2 regions of the Streptomyces sp. NPDC101194 genome follow, and region 1 is predicted to be linked to the other one. Evidence: riboswitches for the same ligand, from Rfam matches in the RefSeq annotation. Region 1 holds a riboswitch; the other holds the start of a gene.
The links. Region 1 has a riboswitch for cobalamin ahead of ACIRP2_RS06240 (cobalamin biosynthesis protein). Riboswitches for the same ligand answer to the same signal wherever they lie in the genome.
Positions count from the first base shown of each region.

Region 2: it holds a riboswitch for cobalamin, as region 1 does, so the genes downstream of both, metE (5-methyltetrahydropteroyltriglutamate--homocysteine S-methyltransferase) here and ACIRP2_RS06240 (cobalamin biosynthesis protein) in region 1, are expected to answer to the same signal.

Region 1 is NZ_JBIWOS010000001.1:1,400,694-1,408,030, forward strand. It holds gene cobN (cobaltochelatase subunit CobN) at 1-322, opposite strand, end outside; gene ACIRP2_RS06235 (cobyric acid synthase) at 319-1,860, opposite strand; gene ACIRP2_RS06240 (cobalamin biosynthesis protein) at 1,857-2,870, opposite strand; cobalamin riboswitch at 3,015-3,146, opposite strand; gene ACIRP2_RS06245 (hypothetical protein) at 3,319-3,549, opposite strand; gene ACIRP2_RS06250 (anion permease) at 3,572-4,837, opposite strand; gene ACIRP2_RS06255 (class II aldolase/adducin family protein) at 5,101-5,760, shown strand; gene ACIRP2_RS06260 (alpha/beta hydrolase) at 5,842-6,969, shown strand; gene ACIRP2_RS06265 (hypothetical protein) at 7,155-7,337, shown strand, end outside.
Region 2 is NZ_JBIWOS010000008.1:18,929-26,265, forward strand. It holds gene ACIRP2_RS26800 (bifunctional 2-methylcitrate synthase/citrate synthase) at 1-972, shown strand, start outside; cobalamin riboswitch at 1,109-1,335, shown strand; gene metE (5-methyltetrahydropteroyltriglutamate--homocysteine S-methyltransferase) at 1,502-3,826, shown strand; gene ACIRP2_RS26810 (hypothetical protein) at 3,931-4,260, shown strand; gene ACIRP2_RS26815 (hypothetical protein) at 4,332-4,751, opposite strand; gene ACIRP2_RS26820 (hypothetical protein) at 5,045-5,326, opposite strand; gene ACIRP2_RS26825 (GAP family protein) at 5,701-6,378, shown strand; gene ACIRP2_RS26830 (glycoside hydrolase family 15 protein) at 6,704-7,337, shown strand, end outside.

The DNA.
Region 1 (7,337 bases):
GGTAGCGCAGGGCCTCTGCGACGACACCGGCCGGTACGGACGACTCGGCCATCAGCTCCGCGTCCGGCACGGCCTCGCCGCCGAGCAGCACGGTGGGGACACCGGACGCCTTGAGGACGGCCAGCCCGTCCTCCCAGGCGCGTTTGCCGCCCAGGAGACGGACGACGGCGACGGCGGCACCCTCGATCAGCGCGGGGAGTTCCTCGTGGACGTCGATGCGCGTGGGGTTGCCGATCCGGTACGGCGCGCCGGAGGCGCGGGCGGCGAGGAGGTCCGTGTCGGCGGTCGACAGCAACAGCACGGTGCTCGTAGGGGCGTTCATGCGCGTGCTCCAGGTGCTCCGGGGGCGATGAAGGGAAGTCCCGAGGGCGCGCCCGACTCGATGAGCCGGAGCAGCGCGTCGGTGTCCGCGTGTTCTTCGACGAGGTCGCCGAGGCGGTCGAGCTGTTCCTCGCGCAGGGTGGCGAAGGCGGTGTCGGGGGCGGGGACGAAGCGCCGGCCGGCGGCCCGTGCGACCTCGGCCAGGAAGCGGCGGCGGAATTCGTCGCTCTCCAGCGAGCCGTGCCAGTGGGTGCCCCACACGGCACCGACCCGGCAGCCGTCGAGGCTGCGTCCTCGGTCATCGGACATGAATGCTTGCCCGCCGCGCACGTCGGCGACGCCGTGGTGGATCTCGTACCCCTCCACGGGGGCGCCGAGCGCCTCGCCCGAGGGGCGGGCGAGGGTCTTCTCGCGGTCGAAGCGGATGCGTACGGGCAGCAGGCCGAGGCCGTCGACGTGCCCGGCCCGTGACTCGACCTCGTCCTCGATGTGTTCGCCGAGGATCTGGAAGCCGCCGCAGATGCCGAGGACCGGTCTGCCCTCGACGGCACGCCGGACCAGGGCGTCGGCGAGACCGCGCTCGCGCAGCCAGGCCAGCGCCTTCACGGTGCCTCGGGTGCCCGGCACGACGACGAGGTCGGCGTCGGCCAGTTCCTCGGCGCGGTCCACGAACCGGACGACGACGCCCGGTTCGGCGGCCAGCGCGTCCACATCGGTGAAGTTCGACATCAGGGGCACGGCGCACACCGCGACGCGCAGCACGTCGTCGCCGTGCGGCGGCGCGACGACCGATTCGCGGACGGTCCCGCGCAACGAGACCCGCAGACCGTCCTCCTCGTCGATGCCGAGACCGTGGGCGAAGGGCAGCACCCCATAGGTCTGTCGTCCGGTGATGCCGCGCAGCATCTCCAGGCCCGGCTCCAGCAGCGACACGTCACCGCGGAACTTGTTGACGAGGTAGCCGGCGATGAGCGACTGGTCCTCGGCGTCGAGCAGCGCCGTCGTACCGAAGAAGGAGGCGAAGACGCCGCCGCGGTCGATGTCGCCGACGACCACCACCGGGAAGCGGGCCGCCCGTGCGATGCCCATGTTCACGATGTCCGTGCGCCGCAGATTGATCTCGGCCGGACTGCCCGCCCCCTCGCAGATCACCGCGTCGTACGTGCCCCGAAGCCGTTCCAGACAGTCCACGACCGTGGAGAGGAGCGCTTCCTGCCGCCCCCCGTGGTAGCCGCGTGCGCTCATCTCGCCCACCGGTCTGCCCATCAGGACGACCTGGCTGGAGCGGTCGCCCCCGGGCTTGAGCAGGACCGGGTTCATCAGCGCGGACGGCTCCACCCGGGCGGCCTGGGCCTGCATGGCCTGGGCGCGCCCGATCTCGGCGCCCTCACGGGTGACGAACGAGTTCAGCGACATGTTCTGCGCCTTGAACGGCGCCACCTTCACGCCCTGGCGCACCAGCCAGCGGCAGATGCCGGCGGTGACGACGCTCTTGCCCGCGTCCGAGGTGGTCCCGGCGACCAGCAGTCCGCCGCTCATGTACGTCTCCGTCCTGCGATCCGGGTTACCGCCGCGGCGGCTCCCGCGGTCCGGCGCCCCGCGACGCGTCGTGCGGCGAGGCTCGCGCCCAGCCGTCCCGCCACGCACACGCCCAGGGCGAGCGCGCTCACCCGGCGCGACAGCCGCACCGCACGTTCGATGTCCTCGGTCTCCACCGCCCGGCCCGTCGCCCCGCCCAGGACGGGGCGGTGCTCGACCCGCCCGCCGTACGCGAGGGTCCCGCCGAGCCGCACGCCGAGCGCGCCCGCGAACGCGGCCTCCACCGGGCCCGCGTTGGGGCTCGGGTGCTTGGCCGCGTCGGCCCGCCAGGCCCGCACCGCGTCTCCCGGCCGCCCCCCGGCGGCCACGGCGAGCAGGGCCGTGAGCCGGGCACCGGGCCAGCCCGCGACGTCGTCGAGGCGGGCGGAGGCCCAGCCGTAGCGCCGGTGGCGGGGCGACTTGTGGCCGACCATGGCGTCGAGGGTGTTGACGGCCCGGAAGCCGACGAGCCCCGGCACCCCGGCCAGCGCGCCCCACACCAGGGCGCCGACCACGGCGTCCGAGGTGTTCTCGGCCACGGACTCCACCACGGCGCGGGCGATCTGCGGTCCGTCGAGCGAATACGGGTCGCGTCCGCACAGATGCGGCAGACGCTCGCGGGCCGACTCGACGTCACCGGCGGCCAGGGCGCCGCCGATCGCCCGGGCCTCACGCCCCAGGGACGTACCCCCGACGACGGACCACGTGGCGGCCGCGGTCAGCGCGACGGAGGCGGCGGGACGGCCGCGCAGGGCACGGGTGATCAGCGCGGCTCCACCCGCGGCGCCCCCGGCCAGGACAAGGGTGTGCAGCGCGCCCCACCCGCGGTGGTCGCGCCACAGACCGCGTTCGACAGCCGCCGCGGCCCGCCCGAAGGCGGCGACCGGATGCCCCCTGCGGGGGTCACCGAGCAGCAGGTCGCCGATCAGGCCGGCCGTGGCGCCGTACGCGAAAATGCGATCGGCACGCACGGCTCAACCGGCCGACGCGCCTCGAAGGACCTTCGTACAGGCGGCTCTCGACGAGAGCGCCACAGCAACGGACGCACGGCAGCCAGGCATGGCGATATGTCCTCACTCAGGGTCCGCGCCCTGGTTCGACGTGACCGGCGACGAGAGTCTCCTGGCTCCCGGATCCGCAGTTCCCCCGGCCTTCCAGCCCGCTCGCGCGCGCCGTGACTTCCGGTGTGGGGGACTGCTCCCCGGTGACAGTGGCGGGACCGCGCCGGATTCGCACCGGCTTCCTCTGCTGTCGCCGTAATTGGCTCCGGCAGTCCACCACGCTCCGCGAACGCCCGTCAACCTGCCGTTGACCTGCGACGGCGCAGTGTGCTGAGACCCACATCGGGCGGGGCACGCCGGACCGGGCCGGCCACATGAGGTGTGTCCGGCCCGGTCGGGGGAGTGTGCGGGGGAGGGCTCAGGCGACGATCAGATAGATCCCGTACGCGACCGCCGCCGCGCACAGCCCGAAGCAGACGTACGCGCCGGCGCGGGCCAGCAGCAGGGAGCCGCCGGAGCCGCCCTGCGCCGCCGGTTCGGGCTGCTTGGAGAGACCGACGATGCCCAGGGTGAAGAGACCCACCAGCGCGACGGTGACGACGAGGGAGACGCCGAATACGGAGCCGAGGGCTGCCCAGTCGATTTTCATGCTGAATCCTTAGACGGCTGGCCTAGACGGTGGCGGGTCGCGCCGGGTCCTGGGGGGTTCCGGCCGGGGCCGGAATGGTGGTCTTGAGGTCCTGGGTCGCCGCCTGGGCCGCGGTGGGCGGCGGGCTGACGGCGGCGATGGCCGTGGTGACGACGCCCGCGGGCTCGGTCACGCCGTCCGCCGGCGCGACATCGCCGTGGCCGACCGGCTTGCGGCGCGACACCAGCCAGATCGAGCCGGAGCCCGCGACCAGCAGCGCCGCGACGACGACGACACCCCAGGTGCCCTGCTTGGTGAGGAGTTCCGCGCCCGCGCCGACCAGGCCCGCGGCCGGCAGCGTCAGACCCCAGGCGACGAACATCCGGGTGGCGGTGGACCAGCGGACCACACCGCCCTGACGGCCGAGGCCCGCGCCCATCACGGCGCCGGAGCAGGACTGGGTGGTGGAGAGGGAGAAGCCGAGGTGCGAGGAGGCCAGGATGACCGTGGCCGCGCTGGTCTGGGCGGCGAAGCCCTGCGGCGGCCTGAGGTCGGTGAGGCCGCTGCCCATGGTGCGGATGATGCGCCAGCCGCCCAGATAGGTGCCGAGCGCGATGGCCGTACCGGCCGCGACGATGACCCAGACCGGCGGGTTGGCGCCGGGGTGCAGGACGCCGCCGGTGACCAGGGCCAGGGTGATGATGCCCATGGTCTTCTGCGCGTCGTTGGTGCCGTGGGCGAGGGAGACCAGTCCGGCCGAGGCGATCTGACCGGCGCGGTAGCCCTTGGCGGTGGCCTTCTCCTGGGCGTCGTTGCGGATCTTCCCGCCGATCCGGTACGTCAGCCGGGTGGCCAGCAGCGCGGCCAGGCCGGCGACGATCGGGGCGGCGACCGCGGGGAGCAGCACCTTGGTGACGACCGTGCCGCCGTTGACCGAGGACCAGCCCGCCGACATCACGGCGGCACCGATCAGGCCGCCGAACAGGGCGTGCGAGGAGCTGGACGGCAGTCCGACCAGCCAGGTCAGCAGATTCCAGAGAATGGCGCCGACGAGTGCCGCGAAGATGACCTCCGTCCGCAGCCCGTCCTCGTTGATGATCCCGCCGGAGATCGTCTTGGCGACCTCCACGGACAGGAACGCGCCGACGAGGTTGAGAACGGCGGACATGGCCACCGCTGTCTTCGGTCTGAGCGCACCGGTCGAGATGGTCGTCGCCATCGCGTTGGCGGTGTCGTGGAAACCGTTCGTGAAATCGAACACTAGAGCTGTCACGATCACAATCGCGAGGAGCAGCGTGATGTGTTCCATTTACCCAGGCAATCGTTCGACGTCATTGGCACGTGGACCGTAGGCAACCTGGGTGAACGGAAGATGAACTGGGAAGGGCACTGTGGTGACTGCAAACGGAGTCAGGTCACTCGGTTTGTCCTCCCCGGTGTCGTGCGCGCCGGGGGAGGGGCCTCAAGGGGGCTGATTTCGGCCCCCGGCACCCCTTTTGCGAACTTCACCGGTTTGTGACTTCTGTGATCGATCGCATGTCCGTTCGGCATCCGGGCTGACAGGATCTCCGCATGAGCGATCAGCAGCGGGACGCGATCGGACGGGCCTGGGACGCAGTCGTCGCCACCGCCCGCAGGACGGCCGCCGACGGCCTCGTCGTGGGAACCTCGGGAAACGTGTCGGCCCGGGTCGGCGGGACGATCCTGGTCACCCCCAGCGGAGTGCCGTACGAGAGGCTCGGTCCCGAGGACGCCGTCGGCGTCGATCCGGAGGGCAACCAGGTCCTCGGCAAACTGGCCCCGACCAGCGAACTCCCGCTCCATCTCGCGGTTTACCGGAACAGTGAGGCCGCCGCTGTCGTGCACACCCACGCGGTGCATGCCACGGCCGTCTCCACTCTCGTCCCCGAGGTGCCCCCGATCCACTACGCCGCCGCCGTGCTCGGCGGCACCGTCCGGGTCGCGGCCTACGCGCGCTACGGAACCGAGGAACTGGCCGAGAACATGCTGGCCGCCCTGCGGGACCGCACGGGCTGCCTGCTCCAGAACCACGGGACCGTCACCCACGGAGCCACCCTCGAAGAGGCGTACGACCGGACCGCCCAGCTGGAATGGCTCTGCCGGCTCTGGCTCGCCGCGAGCTCCGTACCCGGTCGGACCCCGAACCTCCTCTCCACGGCCCAGCTGCGCGACGTGCAGGAGGCGCTGAAGGGGTACGGACAGCCGGGCTGAACCGGCGGTCCCGCCCCCTGCCGGGCCACCGGACGGCCTCTTCCGCTGGCAGGGTGCGGAACGCCCCACGACACTGGAGCCGTGCGCCCGGCAACAGTCACGGCAGCAGCCGTCACCACGATCCTCGGCGTCGGTGCGGCAGCGGTCGCCGCCGGCCGGTACGCCAGCGACGCCGCCCTCAGGGCGCCGTCCGGAAGGCCGCTCCCCACCGATCGCGGACTCACCGTGCACGCCACGGCCGCCGGGCAGATCACCCTGACCCGTTCCTTCGCCGCCCTGCGGCCCGGTACGTACGGACTGGTGGGCGACGACCTCCACGCCGTGGTCGGCCCGGTGATCGAACACGCCCACCACGCCCCCGACACCGTCGTCCGCAGACTGGAACGCGTCGACCGAGGCAGCCTGGAACCCGGCACCAAGGTCCGGATCACCCCGCAGCTGCACAGCGGCGACCCCTCCTCGGCCCTCGGCCTCGACCACGAGGAGGTCGGGATCCCCGGTGAACTCGGCACCCTGCCCGCCTGGTTCCTGCCCGGCCCCCGCGACACCTGGGTGATCACCGTGCACGGCCTCGGGACCACCAGGGAACACCCCATGAACGTCATGGGGTTCCTGCACGATCTGCGCCTGCCCGTGCTCGATCTCGCCTACCGCGGTGACGCCGGGGCCCCGCGTTCCCCCGACGGCCTCGCCCATCTCGGCGAATCCGAATGGCGCGACCTGGACGCGGCGATCCGTTTCGCCGTGCGGTACGGGGCCGAGAAGGTCGTCCTGCACGGCTGGTCCACCGGCGCCTCGATGGCGCTGCACGCGGCCGTCAACTCCGCGCTGCGCGACCGGATCGGCGGTCTCGTCCTCGACTCGCCGGTCCTGGACTGGGTCGCCACGCTGCGCGCCCTGGCCGTCGCCCGCGGTGTCCCCGCCGCGTTGCTGCCGCTCGCCGTCCGGGCCGCGCAGGGGCAGACCGGGCTGCACGGTGCCCGGCTCCTGGACGGCTCCCTCGCACCGGCGCTGCGTGCCCCGACCCTGATCTTCCACGGCCCGGACGACACCCTGGCTCCCTGGCAGCCCTCCCGCGATCTCGCGGCCCGCCGCCCGGAACTCGTGGCGCTGCATGCCGTACCGCAGGCTCCGCATGCGGCGATGTGGAATGCCGATCCGGTCCACTACGAAGAGATCCTGCGCCGCTTCCTCACGCCCCTGATGTGAGCTGATGCGCGGGATCGGCCGGTTGCCGCCGGAGCCGGCCCGGCACCCCTTTGCCCGCGAATTCAGGTTCCGTTTGGGCTTTCGGGCCGTCAGGGGCAAGACTGCTCCCCGTGACGTCCCGTACTCCGCGCGACTCCAGGCTGCGACTTGTCCGCCCGCGACCCCTTGCCACCGCTCGCAACGCCGTGACCACCCGGCGCACCAGGCCGGCCCCGCGCCCCCCGGAGGGCACCCCGCCCCGGGCGGAACTGGCCCGCCAGGCCAGGACGGCCCTCGCCGACGCCGTACGGATCGCCCGCTGGGCGGCGGACGGCGCGATCCCCGGCGCTCCGCCGCCGGCCGCCCATGCTCTCGAACGGGCCGCGACG
Region 2 (7,337 bases), on a different contig from region 1:
CATGGTGAGCTGCCCGACGCCGGACAGCTGCGCGAGTTCACAGCCCGAGAACGCGCCCTGCGCCCACTGGACCGCACCACCACCGAACTCCTGGCCCGGCTGCCGCACACCTGCCACCCGATGGACGTGCTGCGTACCGCCGTCAGCTTCCTCGGCGCCGAGGACCCCGCGGAGGACGACGGCAGTCCGGCCGCCAACCTCACCAAGTCCCTGACCCTGCTCGCCCGGCTGCCCGTCGTGGTGGCCGCCGACCACCGGCGCCGCCACGGCCTGGAGCCCATCCGGCCCGACGCGGACCTCGGGTATACCGAGAACTTCTTCCACATGTGCTTCGGCGAGGTCCCCGACCCGGCGGTGGTCCGTTGCTTCGAGATCTCCCTGATCCTCTACGCCGAGCACAGCTTCAACGCCTCCACCTTCACCGCCCGTGTCGTCACCTCTACCCTCTCCGACCTGCACAGCGCGGTCACGGCCGCGATCGGCGCCCTCAAGGGCCCCCTCCACGGAGGCGCAAACGAGGCCGTGATGCACATGCTGGAAGAGATTGGCGACCCCGAGGAGGCGGAGAGCTGGCTGGACGGAGCCCTCGCAGCCAAGCGCAAGATCATGGGCTTCGGGCACCGCGTCTACAAGCACGGCGACTCCCGCGTCCCCATCATGCAGAAGGCCCTGGTGGACCTCATCGCCCGCTCGGGCGACCCGGAGACCACCCGCCTGGCCACCCTCCACGCCGCCCTGCGGCACGCCATGATCAGCCGCAAGGGCATCCACCCCAACCTGGACTACCCGGCCGGCCTCGCCTACCACCTCATGGGGTTCGACGTCCCCGCGTTCACCCCCATCTTCGTGATGAGCCGCATCACCGGATGGACCGCCCACATCACCGAACAGCTCGCCCACAACTCCCTCATCAGGCCCCTGGCTTCGTACGACGGCCCCGGCCAGCGGGAGGTGCCGCTCAGAGCATCCTGAGCCCGGACCGTCGGCCGGAGCTGCCCGACAGGCCCGGCCCCGGGCCGAAGCACGCACCGCGGCCCTCGCCCCGTCGCGTCTCATTTCCGACGTCCGACATGTGGACCGCTGTACTCGCGCCTCGGTGGAACGACCTAGGGTGGCCGGTGCAGCTGGTTCGCCCCGTCCGCCAGGCGGGATGCGTCGTAAGAGGGAACCCGGTGGGAATCCGGGACTGCCCCGCAGCGGTGAGCGGGAACGACCGCCGTCATACGCACTGGGACCGGACAACGGTCCTGGGAAGCGACGGCCAGTAGGTGCCCGCCGGGAGACCGGCAGGCGTGTCCGCGAGTCCGAAGACCTGCCCGTTGCCCGTGTGCGGCCGATGCCGTGCGCGGATATCCCGGTGACCTCGTGGGCGGGTCGGCGTACACAGCGAGCGGCACGTGCGGCCTTGATTCCGCGGCGTGGTCCGTGCGTTCTGTCGTTCCCTTCGCGTCCGCTCCCGTCGCCGGGATGTTCCTGGACACATCTCGCGAAGGAGAGTTCCGTGACAGCGAAGCCCGCAGCCGCGGTCGTACGAGCCACCGTGTACGGCTACCCCCGCCAGGGTCAGAACCGCGAACTGAAGAAGGCCGTCGAGGGCTACTGGAAGGGTCGCGTCACCGCTGACGCCCTCCGGGACACCGCCGCCGAACTGCGCCGCTCGAACTGGCGGCAGCTGGCCGAGGCAGGCATCACCGAGGTACCGACCGGCGACTTCTCGTACTACGACCACGTGCTGGACACCAGCGTCATGGTCGGCGCCGTCCCCGCACGCCACCGTGCGGCCGTCGACGTGGACGCCCTGGACGGCTACTTCGCCATGGCGCGCGGCACTCAGGATGTCGCCCCGCTGGAGATGACCAAGTGGTTCGACACCAACTACCACTACCTGGTCCCCGAACTCGGCCCGGACACCGTCTTCACCGCGGATTCGTCCAAGCAGGTGGCCGAGCTGGAGGAGGCCATGGCCCTGGGCCACACGGCCCGCCCGGTCCTCGTCGGCCCGATCACCTACCTCCTGCTGGCCAAGCCGGCTCCCGGCGTCGCCGCCGACTTCGAGCCGCTGACCCTGCTGGACCGGCTGCTCCCCGTATACGCGGAGGTCCTCGCCGACCTGCGGGCCGCCGGAGCGGAGTGGGTACAGCTCGACGAACCGGCGCTGGTCCAGGACCGCACCCCGGCCGACCTGAACGCCGCCGCCCGCGTCTACCGCGAGCTCGGCGCCCTGACCGATCGGCCCAAGCTGCTCGTCGCCTCGTACTTCGGCCGGCTGGGCGAGGCCCTCCAGGTCCTCGCGGCCTCTCCCGTGGAAGGCATCGGGCTCGACTTCACCGACAGCGGCGCGGCCAACCTCGACGACCTGGCCTCTGTGGGCGGCCTGCCCGGCAAGCGCCTCGTCGCGGGCGTGGTCAACGGCCGCAACATCTGGATCAACGACTACCAGAAGTCCCTGACCACCCTCGGCACCCTCCTCGGCCTCGCCGACCGGGTGGACGTCGCCGCGTCCAGCTCCCTCCTGCACGTGCCGCTCGACGCCTCCGCCGAACGGGACATCGACCCGCAGGTCCGCCGCTGGCTCGCCTTCGCCCGCCAGAAGACCCAGGAGATCGCCACCCTGGCCCGCGGGCTCGCCCAGGGCACGGACGCCATCGCGCCCGAACTCGCGGCCAACCGTGCCGACCTGGCCTCCCGCGCCGGCTCCGCCCTCACCCACGACCCCGCCGTCCAGGCCCGCACCGCCGCCGTGACCGATGCCGATGGGCGCCGCGCCCAGCCGTACGCCGAACGTGCCGTCGCCCAGCGGGCGCACCTTGGCCTGCCGCTCCTGCCGACGACCACCATCGGCTCCTTCCCGCAGACCGACGAACTGCGCGTCGCCCGGGCGGACCTCCGCGCCGGGCGGATCGACGCCGCCGGCTACGAGGAGCGCATCAAGGCGGAGATCGGTGAGGTGATCTCCTTCCAGGAGAAGACCGGCATCGACGTCCTCGTCCACGGCGAGCCCGAACGCAACGACATGGTGCAGTACTTCGCCGAGCAGTTGACGGGATACCTCGCGACCCAGCACGGCTGGGTGCAGTCCTACGGCACCCGCTACGTGCGGCCGCCGGTGCTGGCCGGGGACATCTCCCGCCCCGAGCCGATGACCGTTCGCTGGACCTCGCACGCCCAGTCCCTGACCTCGAAGCCGGTCAAGGGCATGCTGACCGGTCCGGTCACCATGCTCGCCTGGTCCTTCGTACGCGACGACCAGCCGCTCGGCGAGACCGCCCGCCAGGTCGCCCTCGCCCTCCGCGACGAGGTGAACGACCTGGAGGCCGCCGGGACCTCCGTTATCCAGGTCGACGAACCCGCCCTGCGCGAGACCCTCCCGCTGCGCGCCGCCGACCACGCCGCCTACCTGGACTGGGCCACCGAGTCCTTCCGGCTCACCACCAGCGGTGCCCGGCCGGACACCCAGATCCACACCCACATGTGCTATGCCGAGTTCGGCGACATCGTCCAGGCCATCGACGACCTCGACGCCGATGTCATCAGCCTGGAAGCCACCCGCTCCCACATGCAGGTCGCCCGCGAACTTGCCGCCCACGGCTACCCTCGGGAGGCCGGCCCCGGTGTCTGGGACATCCACTCCCCGCGCGTCCCCAGCACCGAGGAAGCGGCGAACCTGCTGCGCATCGGCCTGAAGGCCATCCCCGCCGAGCGGTTGTGGGTCAACCCCGACTGCGGTCTGAAGACCCGCGGCTGGACCGAGACCCGCGCCTCCCTGGGGAACCTCGCCGCCGCCGCCCGTGAAGTCCGTACGGAGCTGACGACAGCCAACTCCTGATCAATCCTGCTGCGGGCCGGCGGCCCCGAGGCCGCCGGCCCGCGACCGGCCGAGAGAGACGGGAACGGACCCGCCACGGCGGGCCGAGCGACGGAAGGTCACCTGTGGCGAAACACAAACCCCGGCACATCGTGGTCGACGGGCAGCCCATGGTGGCGTTGACGTCCAAGGAATACGGTGAACCGGCCGCCAAGCGACGCCAAGTGGGCGGAATGGGATCCCGGCTCCGCGTCGTCCGCGATGAACTGGTGGCCCTGTCGGGCTTCCTGGAAGCGCTGGTGCGAGCACTGGAGGCCGAAGGGACGTCCGCGCGACGGACCGATCCCGACAGCCAGGTTCAGGCCCTGTTGGCCACCGCACCCCGACTGCTGGGGCAGGCGCGGGGCATCGCCGGTCGGCGACGGGGCAGTCCCGCACCGCGCCCCGGGCAGTAGGGGGCGGGCCGAAACCGGCACGTCATCCGCTGACGGCCGACACCCGTCGCGCTCCCGCGCTTTCCTTCACGTCACGCTCGCCTACTCTCGGCCCACCCGACGATCTCGCTCAGGACCAAGGGCCGGAGCCTGGGCTCGGCGGCCGGGTCGCGCACGGCCTGGGCGACGGCCGGCGCACCGCGCTGGTCGGCACGGCCCGCCAGAATCCGCAGACGGGTCAGCGCGACGCGCGGGTACTCGTGACCGCGGCGGCCCGCACAGACCTCGGCCACCGTCCGGGCGAGTGCTTCGCTCAGGTTCCTCTGGCCGACGGCGTCATAGAGGTACTTGCGCACGGCCACACCGATGCCCGGATGGGTGGCAGTACCTTCCAGCACGCCCGCAGCCAGACGGCGCTGCGCATCGCTCTCCGCGGCGATCCACTGGTCGACGATCCGCAGGACTGCATGGCCTCCCGGCCCCGTGGCCAGGTGCGTCAGAGCGGTGGCCACCTGCGCACGGTACTTGGCGGCGATGCCTTTCGGTGCGGTGATCTGCGAGGCCAGCCCAGGAGTTCACTGCGCAGGTGCGGGCGCTGGACCCAGACGTGCGAGAGCACTGCTTCGTCCAGGCCGTGGCGCACCGCGCTGAGCGACAGCCCGTCGTCCTCGGTCCGATCGGCCTAGGTTCACGTTCGCCAGCGTCTTCGACGGCTCCTGGGGCACCTGCATCGACGACTTCGCCAAGACGGTGGTCGGGGCCCGCTTCGACAAGGTCTTCTCACACAGCGAAGGGTTCCCCGGTGTCAAAGATCCAGAGGTGAAGGACTGGTCGTGCCGATCTGGCGCACCGCCGCATGGACCTTCTCGTCATCCGCAGCGTCGGCCATCGCGGCGAGATCCTCCCGCAACGCATCGACCTCGCCCGGCTTGATCTTGGTGAAAACGGTGAACTCGTTGCAGACCCCATCCGTCCTGCCCGGGTGCTCAGGGTGAGCCGGCTGCGTTGCACCTGTCGCATTCATCGCGAGGCTCTCCCGCCACGGATCGGTGTAAGGGTCGCCAAGCACCCGGACATGAGGCGCCATCGCCCCCACCTCTGCAATCCTCCCTGCGGCCGAGTTGCTTCGCATCTCGGCCGCAGGGAGGTTCGGTCACCGGGGGTGTTGTCTCGAGAAGCGTCTGACTTTTGCGGGGTCGGCTGCCTGGTACCGCAGGGCCGACGCCGGGGTCCTCGTGTCCCGAGGAGCTCCCGAGGACAGATCCGGCCAGGCGCAGGAAGATGGAATTCGGTGAGACGCGCCGAGTACGTCGTCATCACCGTCGCAGGGCAGCCACGTCCGCGCGTCCGGGAAGACAGTGTCGCAGCCCATCGCACACCAACCCGTTGCGCCGCCCAGGCGGCCGGGTCACCCGCTTCCGCCGCGCCCCTGCTCCATCGGACCGCCACCCGGAGGCAACCATGGGCCACGTTCTCGGTGACGTGCTGGGCTTTGCGGCCGCCGTCGCGGTCAGCCCGCTCCCCATCATCGCCATCATCCTCATACTCGCCACACCTCGGGGACGTCTCAACGGAATCCTCTTCACCATCGGATGGATCCTGGGACTCTCGGCACTGGGCGCGGTGATGCTGGCGATCGCCTCCCCAGCAGGCGCTTCTGCCCACAATCACCCGGCCACCTGGGTGGGAGCCCTCAAGCTCGCTCTGGGAGTGCTCCTCGTTGTCCTCGGCGCCCGGCAGTGGCACCGGCGCCCGAAGGATCCCTCGCACGCTCAGCTGCCGAAGTGGATGAGTGCGATCGACCGCCTCTCTCCGGTCAAGGTCTTCGCCCTCGGACTGGCCTTGGCCGCCCTCAACGCCAAGAACGCCCCGCTGACCATCGCCGCAGGGGCCGTGATCGGCTCAGCCGGACTGCCGGTCGGGCAGCAGATCGCATCGCTGGCAATCTTCGTCCTGATCGCCACCCTGGGCCTGCTGGCCCCGTTGGGAGTCTTCCTTCTCGGGGGAGAGCGAGCCAAGATCACGCTCGGCAGCTGGAAGGAGTGGGCAGCTCAGCACAATGTCGCCGTGATGGCCGTCCTGTTCTTCGTCCTCGGGCTGAAGCTGCTCGGAGACGGCATCTCCATCCTCGTCTCCTGATGACAGCCGAGGAGTCGTGGGTGTCGGCTGTGAAGCATGGGCCGTCCGCTCGTTGCTGCGGGGTCACGGTTGTCACCGACGGCAGCCGACTTGCTGGCGCGCGGCGCCGGCCTGCGGTCCACGGCCTTCGAGCTTGTGCTGCGGCCCGTGCCCCACGTCATCGACACGCCGGACTTCTTCTCGGTCGCCGTCGCCGGGCCGGCCGCCCCCGTGCCGGCGCACAGGGCTGGGGCCTCCCTCGCCCGACGAGCCGGAGCAGGAGCTCCGGCATACGCTGATCGAGGGGGTGCATTCGGGTGAATCGCACACCGGAAGGGGCGCCCCGATGGACGAGTACCCACTGATCGAGAACCACGGGCTGATCGGCGATCTGCAGACCGCGGCGCTGGTGACCACCGAGGGGGTGATCGACTGGTTCTGCTCCCCTCGGTTCGACTCGCCGAGTGTTTTCGGGGCGCTTCTGGACAAGGAGAAGGGAGGCCACTGCACGGTCAGGCCGACCCATCGGACGCATTCGACCAAGCAGTTGTACCTGCCTGACACAGCGATCCTGGTGACCCGGTTCATGACCGAGGCGGGCGCCGGTGAGGTGATCGACTTCATGCCTGTGACCAGTACGACGGCCACGAACCGTCACCGCCTGGTCCGCCTGATCCGCTGTGTGCGCGGCACCATGACGTTCGATGTCGAAGTCGCCCCGCGCTTCGACTACGGGCGCAGCAAACACCAGTTGCACATCACCCCGCACGGAGCGGTCTTTGCCGCGGAGGATGGCACGGAACTCACCATGCACCCCATCCGAGAGCCGGAGGACGAACAGGTCGCGGACCTTCTCACGGACCACGACGGCGACCTGAAGGTCTCGCTGACCCTGGAGGCCGGTCAGCAGCGCGGGCTGATTCTGGAGATGGGTGCCGAAGGACCGCCCAGGGAGGTCCGGCGCGACGAACACCAGCGGC